DNA from 3 places in the Pannonibacter sp. Q-1 genome. Region 3 is predicted to be linked to each of the others. Evidence: riboswitches for the same ligand, from Rfam matches in the RefSeq annotation. Region 3 holds a riboswitch; each other region holds the start of a gene.
What was found. A riboswitch is a leader RNA that binds a small molecule or an ion and turns the genes downstream of it on or off. The one in region 3 is predicted to bind cobalamin.
Positions count from the first base shown of each region.

Region 1: another riboswitch for cobalamin. It lies ahead of ACVNHC_RS15440 (ABC transporter substrate-binding protein); the one in region 3 lies ahead of metE (5-methyltetrahydropteroyltriglutamate--homocysteine S-methyltransferase).
Region 2: another riboswitch for cobalamin. It lies ahead of ACVNHC_RS04080 (energy-coupling factor ABC transporter permease); the one in region 3 lies ahead of metE (5-methyltetrahydropteroyltriglutamate--homocysteine S-methyltransferase).

Region 1 is NZ_JBSXNB010000005.1:110,554-118,254, forward strand. It holds gene ACVNHC_RS15430 (ABC transporter ATP-binding protein) at 1-399, opposite strand, end outside; gene ACVNHC_RS15435 (FecCD family ABC transporter permease) at 396-1,421, opposite strand; gene ACVNHC_RS15440 (ABC transporter substrate-binding protein) at 1,421-2,446, opposite strand; cobalamin riboswitch at 2,697-2,942, opposite strand; gene ACVNHC_RS15445 (2,3-bisphosphoglycerate-dependent phosphoglycerate mutase) at 3,063-3,683, opposite strand; gene dapB (4-hydroxy-tetrahydrodipicolinate reductase) at 3,715-4,518, opposite strand; gene pnp (polyribonucleotide nucleotidyltransferase) at 4,791-6,917, opposite strand; gene rpsO (30S ribosomal protein S15) at 7,146-7,415, opposite strand; gene truB (tRNA pseudouridine(55) synthase TruB) at 7,635-7,701, opposite strand, start outside.
Region 2 is NZ_JBSXNB010000002.1:18,976-26,676, forward strand. It holds gene ACVNHC_RS04060 (hypothetical protein) at 1-593, opposite strand, end outside; gene ACVNHC_RS04065 (Ig-like domain-containing protein) at 752-1,138, shown strand; gene ACVNHC_RS04070 (hypothetical protein) at 1,308-3,470, opposite strand; gene ACVNHC_RS04075 (hypothetical protein) at 3,610-4,770, opposite strand; cobalamin riboswitch at 5,042-5,261, shown strand; gene ACVNHC_RS04080 (energy-coupling factor ABC transporter permease) at 5,310-5,990, shown strand; gene ACVNHC_RS04085 (NHLP leader peptide family natural product precursor) at 6,047-6,388, opposite strand; gene ACVNHC_RS04090 (NHLP leader peptide family natural product precursor) at 6,403-6,735, opposite strand; gene ACVNHC_RS04095 (NHLP leader peptide family RiPP precursor) at 6,770-7,402, opposite strand; gene ACVNHC_RS04100 (amidase) at 7,489-7,701, shown strand, end outside.
Region 3 is NZ_JBSXNB010000001.1:140,523-148,223, reverse strand. It holds gene metE (5-methyltetrahydropteroyltriglutamate--homocysteine S-methyltransferase) at 1-2,061, opposite strand, end outside; cobalamin riboswitch at 2,170-2,379, opposite strand; gene ACVNHC_RS00645 (ATP-binding protein) at 2,430-3,929, opposite strand; gene ACVNHC_RS00640 (response regulator) at 3,926-4,654, opposite strand; gene ACVNHC_RS00635 (EF-hand domain-containing protein) at 4,957-5,958, shown strand; gene ACVNHC_RS00630 (type III PLP-dependent enzyme) at 6,659-7,701, shown strand, end outside.

The DNA.
Region 1 (7,701 bases), on a different contig from region 3:
TGTCTCGAAATCCTGCATGCCGGCCGACGCGATTGCGTCCGAGACGATGGCATCGTCCTCGCCGGACCATTGCCGCAGAATGCTGAGATGCGGGGTGCGGCCAAGCTCCACGACCTGGCGCGCGGTCAGCCGCTCGGTGGTCTCCGCATGCTGCTCGACCACGGCAATCCGGCGCGCAATGTCACGCCGGGACAAATCCGTCATGGGCGTGCCCATGACGGTCACATGTCCGGACGCGGGCTTGCGCAGCCCCGCGAGCATGGACAGAAGGGTCGATTTCCCCGAGCCGTTCGGTCCGGCAATGCCCAGAAACTCGCCTTCTGCGAGATCAAGGCTGACCTTGTCGTTGATGAGGCGGCCTTGCGCGCGCCATGTCAGGTCATGAGCTGTCAGCATCATCGTGTCACTGGCCTGTGGATCAGGAGAAGGGCAAAGGCAGGCGCTCCGGCAAGGGCGGTCATCACGCCGATGGGCAGCACCTGACCGGGGATCAGGATTCGCGACAGAATGTCGGCAAAGATCATGAACACCGCACCGAGCCAGGCCGAAACCGGCAGCAGCAGCCCATGCCGGACGCCAACCAGAAGCCGGGCGGCATGGGGAATGACCAGTCCGACGAAGCCGATCGACCCGGCTATGCTGACCATGACGGCGGTCATGATGGCCGCCGTGGCGATCAGGATTATGTAGACCCGGCGCACAGGAACCCCGGCAGATGCGGCGGCGTTGGTTCCGAAGGCAAAGGCGTCCAGATGCCTTGCATGAAGCAGGCAGACGAGGAAACCGGCCAGGGCCACCGGCACGGCCAGCCCGGCATCCGGCCAGCGCACGCCCGAAAGATTGCCGAGCAGCCAGAACATGATGCCGCGTGCCTGATCGGCCGTCGCCGACTTGGTGACGATGAAGGATGTGACCGCGTTGAAAAGCTGCGAACAGGCGATACCAGCCAGAATCACGGCGGCACTGCTGCGCCCGGCGAGGACGGCCAGCAGGCTGACCAGGCCGAAGGCCGTGAGCGCACCGGCAAAGGCCCCGAGGGGAAGGGACAGCAGCCCGCCCCCGAGCCCGAGAATGGCAACACTGACCGCACCGGTGGAGGCTCCCGCCGAGATGCCAAGGATGTAGGGGTCGGCCAGGGCATTGCGCAGCAGCGACTGGAGGATTGCCCCGCACAAGGCCAGGGATGCCCCGCAGGCCGCAGCAGCCACGGCACGGGCGACCCGGTAGTTCCAGATCACCCCTTCGTCGATCGGGTCAAGGACATAGCCGGCTGCCCAGAGCCGGTTGGCGGCCGTCTGGAAGACGGTATCAACCGGGATGGAGGTCTCGCCAATGGCAGCCCCGGCGGCAAGAGCTGCAATGAGAGAGACGGTGCCAAGCGCACCGCCTCCCCATTTTCCGGCGTGGAAAGGAAGCGTCATCACTTGGCGAGGCCGAAGCCAGCCAGCGCATCGGCCAGCACTTCCATGCCTTCGATGGTGCGGATCGTCGGGTTCATGGCCTGCGCATCCATGACGATGATCCGTCCTTCCTTGACCGCAGGCATCAGGCTGGTGACCGGATCCTCCTTGAGGAACTTCTGCTTCAGCTCCACGTCATCGGCGGGGAACCGGCGGCGGTCCATCTTGCCGGCGACGATCACCGTGGGGTTGGACCGGGCAATCGTCTCCCAGCCGGCGGTCGGCCACTCTTCGTCGCTCTCGATTACATTCTTCAGGCCGAGGCTCGCGGTCATATAGCCGGGTGCGCCCTTCTGGCCCGCCACGTAAGGGTCGATCGCCAGATCGGCACTCGAGAACCAGAAGACCGCCGAGACTTCGCCATTGACGGCTCCGATCTTCCGGCGTGCGGCCTCCTCCCGCTCCTTCAGCTCTGCGATCAGGGCAGCGCCCCTGTCCTCGACATCGAAGATGCGGGCGAGGTCATCGATCTCCTGGTAGATCAGGTCCATGGAGAAGCTGGCCTTGCGCAGCCCGTCATCACCGGCAGAATTGTCCTTGCCGGTGCAATCGGCCGGAGAGGTGTAGACGGTGATCCCCAGTTCCTCGAACTGTTCCACAGTGGCAACGACGCCCTGCGGGCCGATCTGCCACTGAAACTGGGTGGTCACCAGCTCCGGCCGGGCTCCCGTCACGCTTTCAAAGCTCGGCGCATTGTCTGCAAGGCGCGGCACCATGGCGTTGACCTCCTCATAGCCCTCAATAACCGGGCCGATCCAAAGGGCTGTCCCGGTGATCTTGTCCGCCTGTCCCAGCAGATAGAGAATCTCGGTGGTGCTCTGACCCACGGAGACGGTCCGCTCCGGTGCCTTGGTGAAGGTCAGTTCCTTGCCGCAGTTCTCCAGCGTCAGCGGATACTGGGTCTTTCCGGCGTGAGCGGCGCCAGGCAGGGCGAAAGATGCGCAGGCAGCAAGGCCTGCGGCGGCAGCAAAATTGCGCAGAAGCACGGGAGGTTTCCTTCCTTTGGGCAGATGTCATGTCAAGGCGCCGCAATGCGGGTGCATCACGCCTTGAAATGCTCAAGCTCCGCGCGGACCAGACAGCAGTCCGCTGAAGCGGCTGGAGCCAGCGCAGGACCGGGAAGGCAGGGAAGCGCATGCCCCCCGGAGGAAAGGGCAGCAAAACGTCTTGCAGGCCCGAAGGCCTGAGGCTGGAATACCGTCATTTTGATCCTCCTTGAGCATCCCCGCTCAAGCATCTGGATTTCACATGACGGCAGGTCTCCTGGCTCACAGATCTCAGGCTGGTCATTTGCCTTCCCGCACCAGTTGAGGACTGGCGCAGTGACCCGGCGCTTCCGAGGAAGCGCCGCAAGAATGACCGGCATCTGCTTACAGTTGCGGGGGCAGCCACGGATTTGGCCCCTGATTGGGTCGTCCGTACCGTGTTCCCTTTTAATCCCGGCAGCTCTCACTGCCAGAAACCGTCGCAGAAGTAGTATTTTCCGGAAGGCGAACCGTCAAGCTGCAGCTGTGCGGCGGTGCCAACAAAAAAGGCGCCCTTGCTGGGGCGCCTTTCCGGATGTGCTCTGCGGCAGGCCAGTGGCCGGCGCCGCTCTGAGGATCAGTCTGCCAGATCCTCGACGCTGACCACCTGGCCGTCTTCATCCAGACGGTAGACGACCGGTGCGCCGGTGCCGAGTTCGCGCTTGAGGATCTGTTCCGGCGTCAGCTTTTCCAGTTCCATGATCAGCGCGCGCAGGGAGTTGCCGTGGGCGGCAACGATGACGCGGGTGCCTTCCATGACGCGCGGCAGGATTTCGGCGCGGTAATAGGGCAGAACGCGCTCGGCCGTCATCTTCAGGCTCTCGCCGCCCGGAGGGGGCACGTCGAAGGAGCGGCGCCAGATGTGCACCTGCTCCTCGCCGAACTTCTCGCGGGCTTCATCCTTGTTCATGCCGGTGATGTCGCCATAGTCGCGCTCGTTCAGGGCCTGATCGCGGATCGTCTCCAGACCGTCCTGGCCGAGTTCGGCAAGGATGAGCTTCAGCGTGTGCTGCGCGCGGGTCAGGTCCGAGGTGAAGGCGACGTCGAACTTCAGCTTCATGTCGCGCAGCTTGCCGCCGGCGGCCTTGGCTTCACCGATGCCCTGTTCGGTCAGGTCCGGGTCCCTCCAGCCGGTGAAGAGGTTCTTGAGGTTCCATTCGCTCTGGCCGTGGCGGACGAGCACCAAGAGACGTTCCATGCACCGATCTCCTTGAATTTCTGAAGGTCTGTCAGTCGTTGAGGCCGAGCACGTCGGCCATGGAGTAAAGGCCCGGCTTGCGGTCGCGCGCCCACAGGGCCGCCCTGACTGCACCACGGGCAAAGATCTGGCGGTCTTCCGCCTTGTGGGTCAGTTCGACCCGCTCGCCCTCACCGGCGAGGATGACGGTGTGGTCGCCGACGACAGAACCGCCGCGCAGGGTGGCAAAGCCGATGGTACCGGCCTCACGCGGGCCGGTATGGCCGTCGCGCACCCGCACCGAATGCTCCGCCAGGCCTATGCCGCGCCCTTCGGCTGCAGCCTCGCCCAGCAGCAGCGCTGTGCCGGAGGGGGCATCCACCTTGTGGCGGTGGTGCATCTCGACGATTTCCAGATCGTAATCGGGGCCAAGGGCCGCAGCGGCCTTCTTCACCAGCGCCGCCAGCAGGTTGACACCAAGGCTCATGTTGCCGGACTTGACGAGCCGGGCATGGCGGGCGGCAGCCTCCAGCTTCGGCAGGTCTTCATCCGTCCAGCCGGTGGTGCCGATGACATGCACGATGCGCGCCTGGGCGGCGAGTTCGGCAAAATGCAGGCTGGCCTTGGGAGCGGTGAAATCCAGCACGCCTTCGGCAGCGGCAAAGGCGGTCAGCGGATCATCCGTGATCCTGACGCCGAGGGGCCCGAGACCGGCAAGCTCGCCAGCGTCCTTGCCGAGGGCCGGTGAGCCTTCCCGTTCGATGGCGGCAGCAAGCACGCTGCCTTCCATGGCGGTGATGGCGCGCACAAGGGCCTGGCCCATCCGGCCGGCAGCCCCGACGACGACAAGACGCATCTGGCTCATGTGTGTTCCTGAATTTGTTTCCGGCCCGATATATCAGGCGGGAGGGGCGCGCGAAAGGGCTTGTGGCGGTGAAGCTGTGTGCCCGGGCCACGTGTATTCGTGCCCGGGGTGCCTTGTCCGCATACGCGGGAGGGACGCGAGAGTGCCGCAGGCTGCAAGGGACGCAGCGGCAGCGCAGGTCAAACCTGCCTGGCGCCGCCGGGCAAAAGAAAAGACCCGGGCTTGCGGCCCGGGTCCCATGTCTTTCAGGATGTGAAAGCGGATTATTCCGCTTCCTTTTCCTTCTCGATTTCCTTGCCGGTTGCCTGATCGACAACCTTCATGGACAGGCGGACCTTGCCGCGCTCGTCGAAGCCCATGAGCTTGACCCACACCTTGTCGCCTTCCTTGATCACGTCGGTGACCTTGGCGACCTTCTGCGGGGCGAGCTGGGAGATGTGGACGAGGCCGTCCTTGGCGCCGAAGAAGTTCACGAAGGCGCCGAAATCGACGCACTTCACGACCGTGCCTTCGTAGATCATGCCGATTTCCGGCTCAGCGGCGATGGAGTTGATCCAGTTGATCGCAGCCTTGATCGCCTTGCCGTCAGAGGAAGCCACCTTGACGGTGCCGTCGTCCTCGATGTTGATCTTGGCGCCGGTCTTTTCCACGATCTCGCGGATGACCTTGCCGCCTGAACCGATCACTTCACGGATCTTGTCGACCGGGATCTTCAGCACTTCGATGCGCGGCGCATGTTCGCCGAGTTCCGAACGGGCTTCGGTGAGCGCGTTGGACATTTCGCCGAGGATGTGGATGCGGCCGTCACGGGCCTGGTCCAGAGCGACCTTCATGATCTCTTCGGTGATGCCGTCGATCTTGATGTCCATCTGCAGCGAGGTGACGCCGTTGGAGGTGCCGGCCACCTTGAAGTCCATGTCGCCAAGGTGGTCTTCATCGCCGAGAATGTCGGACAGAACGGCGAACTTGTCGCCTTCCTTGATGAGACCCATGGCGATACCGGCCACCGGAGCCTTCAGCGGAACGCCTGCATCCATCAGCGCCAGCGAGGTGCCGCAGACGGTTGCCATCGAGGACGAGCCGTTGGACTCGGTGATCTCGGAGACGACGCGCAGGGTGTAGGGGAACTCGTGGTGGTTCGGCAGCATCGGGTGGATGGCGCGCCATGCCAGCTTGCCATGGCCGATTTCACGGCGGCCCGGCGAGCCCATGCGGCCCGTCTCGCCCACGGAATAGGGCGGGAAGTTGTAGTGCAGCATGAAGTGCTGCTTGTAGGTGCCTTCCAGCGCGTCAACGAACTGCTCGTCTTCGCCGGTGCCGAGGGTGGCAACGACCATGGCCTGGGTTTCACCACGGGTGAACAGGGCCGAGCCGTGTGCACGCGACAGAATGCCGACTTCCGAGACGATCGGACGGACGGTCTTCAGGTCGCGGCCGTCGATGCGGTGGCCGGTCTCGATGATGGCGCCGCGAACGATCTCGGCTTCCAGCTTCTTGAACAGCTCGCCGACAACGGTGCCAGCCGGAGCTGCGTCGCCGCCGTTGGTGATGACGGCTTCCACGACCTTGGCCTTGGCCGCGTCAACGGCGTTCTTGCGCTCGGTCTTGGAGGTGATCTTGTAGGCGGCGGTCAGATCGGCGGCAGCGATGCCCTTGATCTTGCCATAGAGTTCGGAGTGATCCGGCAGGTTGAGAGCGCGCGGCTCCTTGGCTGCGGTCTCGGCCAGCTTGATGATGGCGTCGATCACGGTCTGGAAACCGCGGTGACCGAACATCACGGCGCCGAGCATGATGTCTTCGTTCAGTTCCTTGGCTTCGGATTCCACCATCAGAACGGCGTCATTGGTGCCGGCGACGACGAGGTCGAGCAGCGAATCGGCCATGGTGTCAACGGCCGGGTTCAGCACGTATTCGCCATTGATATAGCCGACGCGGGCGCCGCCGATCGGGCCCATGAACGGAACGCCCGACAGGGTCAGGGCAGCAGAGGCTGCGACCATGGCGAGGATGTCCGGGGCGTTTTCCATGTCATGCGACAGGACGGTTACGATCACCTGGGTGTCGTTCTTGTAGCCGTCGGCGAAGAGCGGGCGGATCGGGCGGTCGATCAGGCGCGAGGTCAGGGTCTCGTGCTCGGACGGACGGCCTTCACGCTTGAAGTAGCCACCCGGGATCTTGCCGGCCGCGAAGGCCTTTTCCTGGTAGTTGACGGTGAGCGGGAAGAAGTCCTGACCGGGCTTCGGCTCCTTGGCGGACACGACAGTGGCCAGCACCTTAGTCTCGCCATAGGTGGCCATCACGGCGCCGTCAGCCTGACGGGCAACCTTGCCGGTCTCGAGCACGAGCGGGCGGCCTGCCCAGTCGACTTCAACACGATGAATATTGAACATGCAATGTCCTTACATATGCGTCCGCAGCCCCTTGGCATGCGGGCGGTTTCCGGCTGGCCCCGGATGGGCCGGTTACCGGGGACAGATCATGGGCAAGACGGCAAGACGCTTCCCGTGCCCCTTGGCACTTCCGGGAGAGCATCCGGCGATCCTGCCCCATGACTGTCATGAGACTTCCTATAAGCAAACGCGGCGGGCAAATCCACCCACCGCGTTTCCTTGTTATCCTTAGCGACGGATCCCGAGGCGGCCGATCAGCGTGTTGTAACGCCCTTCGTCCTTGCGGTTCAGGTAGTCGAGCAGGGAACGGCGCAGGGCCACCATCTTCAGCAGGCCACGGCGGGAATGGTTGTCCTTGCCGTGTCCCTTGAAGTGTTCGGTCAGGTTGTTGATCCGTTCGGTCAGAACGGCGACCTGCACTTCCGGAGAACCGGTGTCACCTTCCTTGATGCCATATTCCTTGATGAGCTGCGCCTTGCGCTCTGCAGTGATCGACATCGGTATGTCCTTTCATGGGATGAAGCTGGCCGTGCCAGCTATATATTGGTGGCGCGTGGCCACCGTGTGCCGCTCCTGCCGTTCAGCCAGGGCCGGGATGTCGTCCAGCAAAGGTCGGGCAGAAGGGATCGGTGCCATCATTGGCCCGATTGCGCGGGAATATGACGGAGACGGCCTGCAAATTCCAGAAGAATCTTGAAAGGCCGCACCCCGCCGTTCCTAAAGGTGAAGAATGCGCGAAGGCTGGAACCGGCCCTTGTCAATGAAGCCGAGCGCCACCGGCGTG
Region 2 (7,701 bases), on a different contig from region 3:
ATGGACACATGCGGGCGCAGCACGATGAGAGGGTAAACCGGGCCGGAGTGAAACCAGAGCCATGGTTCCGCCCTGTAGAGCTCCGAGGCGCCGATTCCGCACAGGAACATCAGAAGACCAAAAGCGGCTCCACGCAGTTTTGCTGGCCGTAGAGAAATATCCGCCACCAGGGCCGGCGGTACCAGGCCCGGAGGCGGGGCCGGCTGCAACGGCCCAACCTCGAACGCCTCCTGGTCCTTCTCAAGCTCGTCTTCCGGGCCGTTGCCGGTGCTGCCGCCAGTTTTGTCCTCAAGCTCCCGCGCCTTGGCATAGAGAGCGTTCCACCGGGCGCGCAGGGCGGGGCTGCGCTGCACATTCATCAACTCGGAAAGAATCATGAAATTCCGCTGCCGGGGAATATGCCGGCCGGCGCGCCAGTTGCGCAGGTTCCTGACGGCCGTTTCGAAGTGCGTATCTTCTCTTTTGCCAAGGCGGCGGCAAAGCTCGCTACCCAGACGGGCATTGTCATAATCACCGGACTGGTTGCACAGCTCATCCAGCAAGAGGTGCCATCTGTCGATTTCAGGCCCGTTGTCAGCTTCCCCTTCGCCCATTCCTGCCCTCCAAGAAATAGCTCAAGTGTTTGAATTCAAAATCTAAACATCCGGAAATTTTCCGCTTTTACCGTTGCTATCAGGTTTTTCAATTGACTTGGGTGGGGCTAGAATAAACCAATGGTTCCTGTCAGTCATACTGAAAAGGAAATCATCTGATGAGCCCCGTTATCAGACTTTCAATCGCAGCATTCGCCCTTGTGGCAGTTACCGCTTCTGCTCACGCAGAATGTAGTGGTTCAAACGGCCGCGGGTGGGGAACGGGAAATGGCAAGGGAAGCTTCGAAATGACTTCCGCCGACAAGGTTTGTAAAATCAGCTTTCCCGGATTTATTGATGAGGCGAAGAAAACACGCGAACCTGCCACGGATGTAACCATCACCCGGCAGCCGAAAAACGGGAAGGTGTCGGTGGTGAAGGGGCAGGGGTTGATCTATACGCCTGCGCACAACTTCAAGGGTGAAGATCAGTTCTGCACCAAGAACACGACGCCCAAGGTGAAGGGCAAGAGCCTCTCCGGCTGTATCACCGTCATGGTGAAGTAAGGAGAACTGACCCTGTCAACGTGATGGCGGCGTGAGCTGATCCGGAGCTGCCGGATTGGCAATATGCGACCGGAAAACAGAAACGCCGGGCAGAGGGATCTGCCCGGCGTTCTTGTTTGCTGTGTCAGCTGTGCTGTTCCCGGTGCGTGAGGCGCGCCGGGAACGGGGGTTACTTGGCCGTGGCGCTTGCGCCCAGCAGATCCGGAAGGGTCTGCGGAGCGGTGGCGCCTGCACCCAGAAGCTGCGTGACCGGGACCGGTGCTTTCGGCGCCATTTCGATCACGATGTTCTTCGGGTCGGCGGCAAAGGTGCGGGCAGCCTCCAGCAGTTCCTCGCCGAAGCGGGTGCCGGTGAGCGGACCCATGTCCTGCGCCATCGCGTCGACGAGGCCGGCGGCGAGCTCTTCCTGGGTGAGGCCCGCCTCGTCCGCCTGAACGCCGATGAAGGCCGACAGGACAGCGAGATTTTCAGCTTCGATACGGCCAGACTTAATGCTGGCGGTTGCCAGGGCCAGCTGCGCCAGTTCCGGGTTCTCGAAGATGTCCTTCGGGATACCGCCGATGGTGAAGGTCATGTGGATCCTGCCGCCGTCCTTCATCTCAAGGCTCAGGTCCTTGAGCGTCAGGTCACCTGTTGCTTCATCCCAGTTCATTTCGAAGTTCTGGTCGATGACCACTTCGGTGATGTTGAGGCGCGCGGCCAGGTCCTGGAACTGCGGGTCGGGCACAATCGCCGCCGGGAAGCGCAGGCCCTTGATGACAAGGCCAGCCTCGGTCGGGATGCGGTTGATGTGGCCCTTCTCGGTCTGGCGGTAGGTGTCCAGAGCGATCTCCTGATCGCCGATGGCGGCCGCCTTGACCGAAACGCCCAGAACCTCGGCCAGACCGATGATCGGGCGGGCATCGAGAATGTCCTGCACGGAGGGCTCCATGCCGCTCATGCTGGCAATGGAGATCCGCACGAGGGAGTCCATCAGCGGGAAGTCGATCTCGCCCACCGCGATGCGGCCAAGATTGATCTCGACCTTTTCCTGCGGCTTCGTCACATCGACCTTGAGGCCGTCGAAGGCAACAATGCCGAGGCCGTTGCTGCTGATGTCCTTCATCTCGAACTTGTCGAGACCGCCGCTCACGTCCGGAGCGGTGAAGCTGACACCATTGACGGCCATGCCGTCGGCCTTGAAGAACTGCAGCGAGGCGAGGGCGGCCTTGCCGGCCTCGTCGCTGTCAACGGCATCTTCATCCAGCACCAGCTGGTCAAGATAAGGCCAAAGGGGCAGGGTTACCGCCTTGGTGATGCTCATGGGATCCGCGGTGAGGCTGTCGATCTTGACGTCGACGCTGGCGACGTTGACGGTCATCTCTTCAACGGTCTGGCTGCCCATGATGGTCAAGCGGCTCGGGTCGGAGCCCTGGCCGATCAGGGTCAGCAGCGGCATGAAGTCGATGTCCTTCACCACCTGCTTGCCGATCGTCATGGTCATCTGGGCCATCTGGCCGCCGGGTTCCAGGGGCATGAAGTCCTGGGTCTGGACCGTCTTGCCGACCGAATACTCGTCGATCCGGAAATCCTTGTACCCGGTCATCGCATAGTCTTCGTAGACGGTCTTCTGGTTCATGCCGTCCGGGCCGGTCATCTCCAGTGTCATCGTCTCGATGTGATAGCGGTCACCCTTGCCGTCCAGCAGCGTGCGGGCAATGTCGAAGTAACGGGTCACCGGGCGCTGCGGATCTTCCGGCACATCGGGGATGCGGCTCCAGGCCATGCCTTCGGCCACATAGCCGGTCTGGCTGAGGATGATCCTCACCGGTTCGGCAGGCTTTGCCTCCGGTGCGGCGGCCTCGGGAGCCTCGGCGCTTTCGCCAGCTTCGCCTTCGGCCGGTGCATCCGCAGTCTCGTCTTCCGGGTCCGGGATCTCCAGCGTGGTCTGCCGGTGTGAGGACGTGTCGAAGAACTTGCCGGGGATTTCAACGTCTGCCTGGGCTGTTCCCGGCACGGAAATCCTGGCGGCCTCGTAGCCCTTGTCCGTCTCGGTCATGCCCTCGAAGGAAACGGCGTCAATGCCCAGCTTCACGTCCACCTTGTCCTCGCCGCCGGGCAGCGGAATGGCGAACTCGATCTTGATGCCATGGATGGTGACGTCATTCCCGGTTGCACCGTCTTCGGCGCGTTCATAGCTGGCAACGGAAGCCCCCATGCTGGTGAAATCCGCCATCCAGCGGTCCACCAGCACGCTGGCCTGGTTGGCAAAAGCGTGCGAGGGCAGCGACATGACCAGCACCACCGTGGCGGTGCGGGCGCTGAAGCGGGTGAAGATCGGGTTCGGCAACAAGGCTTGGCCTCCTTTTGTGAAAATGCAAAGCGCGGCAGTTCAGTCAAACCGCCGCGCTGGCTGGTTCTGAATTCAGGCGTCCGGTCTATGGTTCCGTTGATGGGGAACCATCGCCGGATGCGGGACCGTCAAACGGCGCTTATTTCTTGTTGGCCGTTACGTCGATCCCGAGGATCTGCGGCAGGCCCTGCGGCGCCATGACGGCCGTTCCGAAGATCTGCGCGATGGAGACCGGTGCAGACGGCTTTGCATCAGCCTGCAGCGACACCGGGTTGTCCAGGAACTCGGCAGCGGCGGTTGCCACCTTGGCCTGGAACTCCGGGTTCTGGAGTAGGGCAAGCATCATCGGCAGGCCGGTCTTGAGCTGGCTTACGACTGCGGCGCGGTCCGAACCGGCGGTCTTGGCCTGCTGGTCCAGCAGACGGTCGACGATGGAGCCGTTGTCGAAGCGCAGGCGCATGGAGTTGACCGTCAGCCCCTGGAGAATGGCCATGGCTTCTTCGCTGTTGTCCTTGGCGGCAGACAGCTTTTCGGCCACTTCCTTGGTGAAACCGCCGATCTGGACAGCGAGGGAAACACCGCCAATGTCAGCGGCGGTGATGTCCAGCTTCTGCAGATCCAGAACCCCGGTCACCGGATCCCACTTGAAGTCGGTCGACAGATCAGCGCTGACGGTCTCGTAACCCAGATCTGTCAGCTGCTTTTCCGAGGAGGCATCCATTTCCGATACGGCCATGGTCAGGCCGGAAAGGGTCAGTTCGCCCGAGGTCGGCAGGTTGCCTTCGCGGCTGTTGATGGCGGCATAGGCCGATTCCAGGCGCGCCTTGGTGATGTCGCCTTCCGTAATCTCGATGCCTTCGGCCTCGATGCTCTTGTAATCGGCCACATCCTCGAAGGACTTGGAGCCGTCGGCCGGGGGCAGGACCACCTCGCTGGCAACGAAAGAGGCCACAGAAACGGCCGTGCCCGTCTTGTCTTCCAGATAGGCTTCCTCGAAGGCGAGGCCGTCCAGGGTCATGGTGCCGTCAGCCTGCACCACACCGTTGGTCAGCGTGATGATGCCGATGGAGCCCGAGCCGTCATCCGGCGTCTTGCCTTCGAGGGCGACGTCTTCAATGGTGACCTCGCTGCCATCCTCAGAGACGCCGCTGACCGACAGAACCTTCACTTCCCCGGCTTCAAGACGGGTCAGGAAGGCGTCGGCAATGTCATTGCCGGTCGCTTCGAAGGCCAGTGCGCCGTGGGCCAGCACCAGGGTCATGACAGAAGCGCTGACACCGCGCATCAGAAAGGATCGCATTTGAAGCTCCAGATTGAGAACTGAAATCTAAACCGCCGGAACCATGTCCCAACCTTGCCATCCGGGTCCGTGACTTGCGTCACACACAGGTCTTTGGCCGGAACATGACCGTCCGTAAGGCAGGTTAAACTACTCCGGCATAACGGCTTTGTGAAATGATCTGTCAAAGGGGGCGATTTCACGGCGCTTTGCCGCGGCAGGCTCATACTTTTTGCCGGTGTGTGGAGGCCTTGCGCGCCTGCACAAATGCTTTGGCATTGTTTCCGCGTGAGCTAGAGTGCCGCTGATGGGTTGCACAGACGAGGTCTGCTGCGGCAAAAATCAGGGAACGGGGTGAAGGGCTTGCACATGAGGCAAGGCCTGATTCCCCGGCTGCCCCCGCAACTGTAAACGGCGAGCGACGCCCCGATGCCACTGGCCCCAAAAGGCTGGGAAGGCAGGCGAAGCAGTGAACCGTGAGCCAGGATACCTGTCCATCACATGACCGGGCGCAAAGCCCCACCCAGTCCCATGCGCGGCGGGCGCAGAAAGGAACGAGCATGCATATCGAAGAAGGCGTCGTTGAAGGCGCGAAGATCATCCTGAGTTATGGCACGGCGGCAGCGGCTTTCGGGCTTGCGGCAAAACTCGCCGTTGACGACCTGCGGACCAATGGCGGCGCCATTCCGCTTCTCCTGCGCAGCATCATGACGACTGCGCTTGTGTTCTGCTTCTTCGAGGTGCTGCCGCATCACCCCGTGGGCGTGTCGGAGGTGCATCTGATTCTCGGCTCGACCCTGCTGCTGCTGTTCGGGGCAGGGGCGGCGGCCATCGGCCTTGCGGCCGGGTTGCTGATCCAGGGACTGTTCTTTGCGCCCTTCGATCTGCCGCAATACGGCATGAATGTCACCACGCTGCTGGTGCCGCTCTTTGGCATCAGCCTGCTGGCGAAGCGAATCATTGCGCCGTCAACGCCTTATGTGGACCTGAAATATTCGCAGGCGCTGGCGCTTTCCACCGCCTATCAGGGCGGCATCGTCGCCTGGGTGGCCTTCTGGGCCATCTATGGCCATGGCTTCTCAGCGGAGAACCTGGCGGATGTGGCCAGCTTCGGTGCGGCCTACATGACCGTGATCATTCTGGAGCCGCTGGTGGATCTTGGCGTGCTGGCCGGTGCAAAAGCCTTGAAGCAGCTGAGCCGCAGCCCGCTGTTCAACGCAAGGCTTCATGTGGCGGGCTGAACCTTTGGCATGAGAAAGAGGCCGGGGGACTCCCGGCCTCCATGCACATGATCTGATCAAAAAGGATCGATGCCGATGCGGCCCAGCTTGTCCTGGGTCCAGCCGTCGCCCTTGCAGCCCTTGTAGGCGCCGCCGGAGGCGTAATCGAGCAGCTCGTCCGGCAGTTCATCAGCTTCGATGCGGCGCGGCAGAACCAGCACGATCTCTCCGGCGGCCTCTTCCAGAACGCGGATCGCAAGGCTGGGCACCGGATCCGTGCCGAGCAGATCCACGAGCGCTGCGTGCGGATCGCTCAGAAGCGCAGCGCGGAAGGCCGTGTCAGACTGTGCCTTACTGCGCAGTTCGGCTTCCAGCAGGGCGCGGGCTTTCTCGAACGGATAGGCGATGATCTCGCTCATGGTCGTCTCCTTGATTACCAGAGGCCGCGGCCCTCGATCGGTTTGAAGAACCCGATATCCCGCAGGCATTTGTCGAGGCTGCCGCCCGAGGCATAATCGAGCAGTTCATCCGGCAGCTCGTCTTCGGCGATGGAGCGCGGCAGCACGAGAAGCACCTCACCGGCCTGTTCCTCGACGACGCTGATCTTCATCGACGGGATCGGATCATTGCCGAACATCTCGCGGATGGCGGCATGCGGATTGCTCTTCAGCAGCTCGCGGAAGGCTGTGTCGGAAGTTGCCCTGGCAACGAGCGCAGCCTCGATGTGGGCACGGGCGCCGGCAACGGCATCTGTCATGGACGTCATGAATTTGGCCTCTGTTGTTAAATTGGCGTTCTGTTCATTTCTTGCAAAGCGCAGCGAAAATAGGATCTCCCTTGACTATGTAATCGGCATCTGGAGGCGAAAAGGGGCTCATGAAACCTCCACCAGAGGCATAATCAAGCAGCTCGTCCGGCAGCTCGTCCTGAGCGATCTTGCGGGGCAGAACGAGGGTGACCTCGCCGGCCTGTTCCTCGATGACGCGGATCTTGAGCGAGGGGATCGGGTCCACGCCAAGCAGCTGCTTCAGGGCAGCGCGCGGATCGCTCAGCAGCAGGGTGCGGAAGGCGGCATCTTCGCCGGCCTTCGCCAGCAGCGCTTCCTCGACATGCTGGCGGACGCGAGCCATCGGGTCTGTTGAACTGATCATGTGAATGGCCTTTTCCGTTTTGCTTGCTGCTTGTGGCGGCCAGCGCCGCCGCAAAATCCAAGCATTGACCTTTGAAATATCGTATTGTTCTGCCGTTGATCTGCGGGCTTCGCAGAGACGCCGGGAGGTGAAAAGCAACTCCGGAAAATCGAGCCGCGCATTACTCGGTGCGTGCCCGCTTTCTGATGTTTCTTTTCTATTGCATGGCTCACGGCTGATGGTGATTGGACCTGAAAAATTCCAAATCCTGCCACAGTTCGCTTGCCGGGATTTTTGCCGCAATCATGGCCTCGACAAGTGCCGCCGGAATGGAGGACGATTGCAACGCCCGCGAAGCCGCGCAAAGGATCAGGAGTCGCCGAACCATCATGCAGACCGGCATTACAACGCTTTCCGCCGTCCAGCTGTCCGCTGCCATCCATCAACGGCAGATTTCCTGTGTCTCCGTGATGGAGGCCTATCTGGAGCGGATCGGGCGGATCAATCCGCTGATCAACGCGCTCATCTATCTGCGCCCTGCAAGGGAATTGCTGGAAGAGGCGCGCCTGTGCGACCGGGAACTGGCGGATGGGCATTCGCGC
Region 3 (7,701 bases):
ATCCGCATCCATGGCGATGATGGCGGGAAGAATGCCATTGAACTCCGAGTAGCACATATGGGTATGGATCTGGGTCGAGTCTCCCGTCTCGCTGCAGCAGATGCGGAAGCAGCGGATGGCCCAGTCGAGATAGTGATCCCAATCCCTGCGGCGCAGCGGCAGTCCTTCCCGCAGGGCGGCTTCATCGATCTGGATCATGGAGGCCCCGGCGGTCTCCAGGTCCGACACTTCATCCCGGATGGCGAGGGCGATCTGCCGGCAGACCGTTTCGCGTGGCAGGTCGTCGCGCACAAAGGACCAGTTCAGGATGGTCACCGGACCGGTCAGCATGCCTTTGACCGGCTTGCCTGTCTGGGACTGGGCGAAGCGCCACCAGTCCACCGTCATGGGAGCGGGCCGGGAGACATCACCGTAGATGATGGGGGGACGCACGCAACGGGAGCCATAGCTCTGCACCCAGGCATTGCGGGTGAAGGCAAAGCCTTTCAGCTGCTCGCCGAAATACTGCACCATATCGTTGCGCTCGAACTCGCCATGAACCAGTACATCAAGGCCGATTTCGTCCTGCCAGCGGATGGCTGCGGCGGTCTCGCGCTTGAGGAATGCCGTGTAATCCTCATCCGCCAGCTTGCCGCGCCCATGCAGGGCACGGGCCTTTCGTACATCTGCCGTCTGCGGGAACGAACCGATCGTGGTGGTTGGAAAGAGCGGCAGCGGATTGCGGGTGCGCTGCAGCACCTGCCGCAAGGCAAAAGGCGCTCCGCGCAGCTGCTGCCCCGTGCCGAGGGCCTGCACTCTTGCCTGCACGGCGGGGTCGCTGACCCTGTGGGACCTGCCGCGCGTTGCAAGGGCTGCCGCGGCCGTGTCAAAGGCCGCCTGCGTGTCGCCGTCAAGCTGGCTGCTGCCGCTGGCCCGGGCTGCGAGAGCGTTCCGCAAGGCTGCAAGCTCGCCCAGCTTCTGCGTGGCAAAGGCGAGCCAGGAGGCAAGCTCCTGATCGAGCTCCGTTTCAAGCGCGAGATCCACTGGCACATGCAGCAGGGAGCAGGACGGTGCGATTTCGATGCCGCCGGGCCAGGTGGCTGCCGCGCTGATGCAGTCGAGGCATCGGGCGAGATCCGCACGCCACACATTGCGCCCGTCGATGATCCCCAGTGACAGGCGCAAATGCTCCGGCGCATTGGCCAGCAAGGGGGCAAGGGTCTGCGGTGCGCGGACAAGATCCACATGCAGTCCGGCAACGGGCAGGGAAAGGGCCGTTTCGAGGTTGTCCTCAAGTCCGCCGAAATAGGTGGCCAGCATCAGGGAGAGGCCGGGAACCTCTGCGGCGAAGTACCGGTACGCCTGCACCAGCGCTTCCTTCTCGATGGTGGAAAGGCTGGTCACAAGGCAGGGCTCATCCATCTGCACCCAGTCTGCGCCTGCCGCCTTCAGCTCCTTGAGGATCTGGCCATAGACCGGCAGCAGCTTCTCCAGCAGCGCGAGAGAGGCTGATCCGTCACGCGTCTTGGCAAGCGTCAGGAAGGTCACCGGCCCCAGAATGACGGGCCGCGTATGAATTCCCAGAGCGGCGGCTTCCCGGAAATGCTCCAGCGGCTTGTTGCCGGTCAGGGAAAATGTTTGCCCCGCGTGCAGTTCCGGCACCAGATAATGGTAATTGGTGTCGAACCATTTGGTCATTTCCAGCGCAGGCTTTGTCTCTGCCCCATCAGGCGACTGGCCGTTGCAGTTGCAGAGGTGGCTGCCAGTGCCGACTGAGCCTCTGGCAAGGGCGAAGAGGGTGGCAATGGAGACCGGTCCGCCGGTCCAGCCATAGCCATCCGGGATTGCCCCGGTCATCACCGCCAGATCAAGGACATGGTCGTAGAGCGAGAAATCGTTGGACGGGATGATGTTTATTCCCGCCTCCCGCTGATGCTGCCAGTGGGCCGCGCGCAAGGTGCGGGCCTTGGCCTGCAGGGTGGCCTCGTCAGATTTGCCTGACCAGAAGTCTTCCAGAGCAAACTTGAGTTCGCGCTGTCTGCCAATTCTCGGAAAACCGAGGTTTGCGGTCTGTATGCTCATTTCCTTACCCCGAAGGTTGCGGGCAAGGTATGGGCATGACGCAAGACAGCCTGAGCACGCGCATGCGTGTGCCGGGCGGAACAGGCGCACACCGGGACACCCCGCCCGAGAACGTTATCTACCGTGGCAGGTCTCCTGGCTTGCAGGTCATCACGGCCATTCGTCTTCCCGGGGCGTCTTCCCCAGTGACATGGTGAATGGCAGCTCGCTGCTTACAGTTGCGGGGGCAGCTCCGGCATGGGTACATCACTGCACCGCACCGGATTCCCTCTTAGCTCCGGATCACTGATCCGCAGAACCACGATGAAGGCAGTGTTGCCGCAATATTTGCGCATGTCAATGATATAAAGATATCTTTATATCGCTCTTTAGAGCGGCAGCGTCACCGTGGCGGTGAGGCCGCCTTCGGGGCGGTTGGTGAGGATGATGGTGCCGCCGTGGGCGTGGATGAGGGAACGGGCGATGGCAAGGCCGAGGCCGATGCCGCCCGTTTCGCCGCTGCGCGAAGTCTCCAGCCGGACGAAAGGCTCGAACACGTCGCCCATCCGGTCTTCTGGAATGCCGGGGCCGTCATCTTCCACGCGGATGATGACTTCACGCTGGCCTGTCTCCACCGAAATGCGGGCTGCGCCGCCGTAGCGGATGGCGTTTTCGATCAGGTTGCGCAGGGCACGCTTCAGCGCCATCGGGCGGCAGGGCAGGGTGACAGGGGCTGTCTCCGCATCTGCCCCGGGTGCCATCAGGCGCACATCGTGGCCCATGTCGGACTGGTCACCTGCAAGGCTTTCCAGAACGGCGATGAGGTCCACCGCTTCACGCGGCTCGCTGACGGCTTCGTCACGGGCGAAAGCGAGAGTGGCTTCCGTCATCGCGGCCATTTCATCCAGCGTGGCGATCATCTTCTCCCGGTTCTCGTCATCGTCGATGAACTCGGCCCTGAGGCGCAGGGAGGTGATGGGGGTGCGCAGGTCGTGGCTGATGGCGGCCAGCATGCGCGTGCGGTCTGCCACGAAGCGGCTCAGCCGGTCCTGCATGGCGTTGAAGGCGGAGATGGTGCTGCGCAATTCGCGCGGGCCTGCCTCCGGCACCGGCGGCACGTCTTCGCCCCGGCCCAGCCGGTCGGCAGCATCGGCCAGCTGGCGCAAGGGGCGGGAGACCTGCCGGATGGTGAAGGCAACGATGGCGATGATGGCCAGAGCCATCAGGCCCATCTGCAGGACCAGCGTGTAGAAGGCGCCGGGTGGCGGCGGGCGCTGGCTGGTCACCACGTTCAGCCATTGCCCATCGGCCAGAGGCACGGAAAACTCGATCGCAATCAGCCGGTGGCGCAGCCGCTCCTCGCGGCGGCGCTCCCGCTCCTCCAGCTTTTCAAGATTGGTATCGCCTGCCTCTTCGCGCTTCTTCCGGTCTTCGCGCGGCGGCCTGCTGGAGCCTCTTTCAGCGCCTCTTTCCGGGCCTTTGCCCGCTGCGCTGAGCGAGGCACGGATGCCGGGGTCCTGTCCGAGCTCGTCGGCCAGTGCTGCGGCAAGCCGCCGCTCCGCGCCGGACTGGGGCACGTTGGCCACCGAGGGCTTCTGGTCCAGCCAGAAGCGGGTGATGGCAGAGCTGGTGGCCTGCAGCAGCTGGGTGCGGGTCGTTTCGCCGGAGGTCTCCAGCAGCGGCACCAAGGAGGCGGTGCGGACAATCACCCCGTCGCCGATCGCCTCATAGACCGCAAGCCGCCGCTCCCCGGCAAAGAGCCAGATGGAAACCGCCTGGCTGCCGATGAGGGCGATCAGGAGCAGCGCGATGAGCTGGCCGCCAAGGCTGCGCGGCCACAGGCGCCGGAGAAAGGCGGCGGATTTGCGCAAGAAGGCGGGCGCGGTCATGCGTCAAGCTCCTCCACGGCAGCGGTGAACATGTAGCCGCCGCCCCAGACGGTCTTGATGATGCGCGGCTCCTTCGGGTCCTCCTCGATCTTGCGGCGCAGGCGGCTGACCTGATTGTCGATCGACCGGTCGAAGACACCGGGCGTGCGCCCGCTCGTCAGGTCCATCAACTGGTCACGGGTCAGCACCATGCGCGGCCGCTTGAGGAAGGCGAGCAGCAGCTGGAATTCGCCGCTGGACAGCGCGATGGGCGCACCTTGCGGGTCAAAGAGTTCACGCCGCGCCGTATCCACGGTGAAGCCCTCAAAGACGAGGCGCTCCTGCGTGATCGGATCGCGGGGCTTGGGCACGCTGGCGGTGCGGCGCAGGACGGCCTTGATGCGGGCCAGCAGCTCGCGCGGGTTGAAAGGCTTGGTGACATAATCATCCGCGCCGATCTCCAGGCCGATGATCCGGTCGGTGTCCTCCGCCATGGCGGTGAGCAGGATGATGGGCGGGCCATCTGAATCAACCAGGCTGCGGCAGAGGCTGAGGCCATCTTCGCCGGGCATCATGACATCCAGCACGAGCAAATCGATGACGGCGGCCTTCAGCGCCTTGCGGGCAGAAGCTGCACTTTCCGCGGCCGTCGCCCGGTAGCCGTTCTTCACCAGATAGCGGGCCAGCGTTTCCCGGATATCGCGGTGGTCATCGACCACAAGAATATGGGGGCTTGGCTCACTCATCACGCTGATTCCGGTTCACTGTTCTCTGCCGGCGGGCTGATGCCGCCGTCCTTCATCTTCTAGGTAGCGCCATTTTCCGCGCCGGGGCAGGGGAAAGTGTAACAGTCTGTCGCAGGAGGCCAGACCTGTCACAGGTCACGACACTTGGGCCTCCTGCCCGCCCTAATCCGGCGCGGATCCTTCGCCTATGTTCTGGTCATCGCAGGACGGCACGGCGGTTTCGCCAAAGACCGCCAGGCACAGACCGCAAGGTACGCCTTGCCGCTGCAGACATCCGGATAGGCCGGAAAAGGAGAAGATTGATGACCGCACTCAAGACCATCGCCATTGGCACGCTTGCTGCCGCGCTTGCCACCTCTGTGGCCGGGATCGCGCTGGCTGACAGCTTCGGGCCCAAAGGCTGGGGCGGCATGGACCGCGAAGGCGGCCGCCACGGCGGACGGATGATCGAAATGTTCGATCAGAACAAGGACGGCGCCGTCACCCAGGATGAAGTGAACGCCGTTGTCGCGGAGCGCTTCGCAGCCGCTGATGCCGACAAGGACGGGCGCGTCACTCTGGAAGAATTCAAGGCTTACCGCCTTGCTCAAATGCAGCCGATGAAGGTGCGTGCCTTCCAGCGGCTGGACCGCGATGGCGACGGCAAGGTCACCCGCTCCGAGTTCGACCGCATCTCTGACCGCATGTTCGCCCGGCTCGACCGGGATGGTGACGGGGAACTGAAGGCGATGCCGGTGCCGCCGCGCGGCCCTGAAGGCCGTGGTGCCGAGGCACGTGGCCCTGGTGGCAAGGGGCCGGAAGGTAAGGGACCGGAAGGCCGGGGTCCGGAAGGGAAGGACCGTGAGGGCTGGAAGATGGGCCATGGCCCCAAGGGTCCGCATGGCCGCCACGGCATGATGATGATGGAGATGTTCGAGCGCTTCGATGTGAACGGCGACGGCACGGTGACACGCGCTGAATTCGACGAGGTGCGCGGCCAGCTCTTTGCCCTTGCTGACACGGGCAATGCCGGCAGCTTTGACCTGCAGGGCTTCGATGCGCTGTTCGCCAGCATGGCCGAGCCGCGCCTGGTGCGCATGTTCCAGCGACTCGACACGGACGGCGACCTTGCCATCACCGCCGAAGAAAACGCGGCACGGACTGCTGATCTTGTGGCCCGCATGGACCGTAACGGAGATGGCGTGCTGACCAAGGCCGACTTCCGCAAGGGCGGCAAGGAAGGCCGCAAGGGCCCGCATGGTGAGCGCCACGGCGACCGCCAAGGTGGCGACAAGGGCAAGGGCCCGCAGGGCCGCCAGGGCTGATCTGCAGGCGCAAACCTGAACAGAATCAGATCTGTCCGTCAAAAGCCGCCAAGCTTCGCCCCCCGAACGGCGGGCAGATCTCAGCCGAAGGGCCGCCCCAGTGCGGCCCTTCGTGCTTATGAAGAAAAGCATCTGATTGCTGCTGGGACGGCATGCCGTTGCCCCATCTGCGGCCGCTGCGCGGCGGGCTTCTGCGCGCGATGTTTGCACGTCTAAAAAAGTGGCGAAAATCCGGCGTTTACCTTGTCTTTTCCAGGCTTCCGGCTTCACGAAAAAAATCTGCGCCTCATTCAAAAAATCCCTTGAACATGACAGCGAATGAGCGCAAATAACCCTTGCCCAAATTCGCACGTGCCCGTGGTCGTCCATGAATTCCAGTGGCAGTCAGACAAGCCCCACTACGACTCTTGGGGTCTGACAAAACCGGACGGCTTAAAGCAACGACGTAAGAGGGCTTTTTTGGTCTCTGCCGGGTTTCCACATCCCGGGGTTACTGAAGAGGCACTTGTTACTTCATTGCCGGCCGTGCGGAGCGATCCCCGTTCCAAGCCAAGGCATCCCATAAAGGGACAGTGTGCAGCCCCCGCTGTGCGCTCGACCGATCGTCACCTCTTGCCGAGCCTCCCTGTCCATACCGGAGGGCTCCGCGGCGAGCGGACGGACGACCTCGCGCCAAGACTTGATGAACGGGAGAACCCCGATGACCGATCGCATCCGTGAATTCCTCCGCCAGCGCACCGAAGATGGTCCTTGCGTTGTTGTCGACCTTGACGTTGTGCGGTCGAACTACGAGGCTTTTGCCCGTTCGCTGCCCGACACCTCCGTCTTCTATGCGGTAAAGGCTAACCCGGCCCCCGAGATCCTGAGCCTGCTGGCTGAACTCGGCTCCTCCTTCGATTGCGCCTCTGTCGGCGAAATCGAAATGGCTCTGGCCGCCGGTGCCAGCGCCGACCGCATTTCCTATGGCAACACCATCAAGAAGGAGCGCGACATCGCCCGCGCCTTCGAGCTGGGCGTGCGCCTCTATGCCGTCGACTGCGAAGCCGAAGTCGAGAAGATCGTCCGTGCCGCACCGGGCGTGCGCGTGTTCTGCCGCATCCTGTGCGATGGCGCAGGCGCCGAATGGCCGCTGTCGCGCAAGTTCGGCTGCGCTCCGGAAATGGCTCCGGACGTGCTGGAAGCTGCGCACCGCGGCGGTCTCACCGCCTATGGTGTCTCCTTCCACGTCGGCTCGCAGCAGGCAAACCTGGGCGCATGGGACAGCGCGCTGGCAACCGCAGCCGGTGTGTTCCGTGAATGCGCCACCCGCGGCATCCCGCTGAAGATGGTCAACATGGGCGGTGGCTTCCCGGCCCGTTACCTCAAGGATGTCCCGGGCGTTCCGGCCTATGGCAATGCCATTTTCCAGGCTCTGACCGATCACTTCGGCAACAACCTGCCGCAGACGATCATCGAGCCGGGCCGTGGCATGGTGGGCGATGCCGGCCTGATTGAAGCGGAAGTCGTGCTGATTTCCCGCAAGTCGGCTGACGACACCGTGCGCTGGGTCTATCTGGACATCGGCAAGTTCCATGGCCTCGCCGAGACCATGGACGAGGCGATCCGCTACCCGATCCGCACGCCGAAGGATGGCGATGCCACCGCGCCCTGCGTGCTGGCAGGCCCGACCTGCGACAGCGTGGACGTTCTTTACGAAAAGACGCCCTACGAGCTGCCGGTCTCCCTGTCGATCGGCGACAAGGT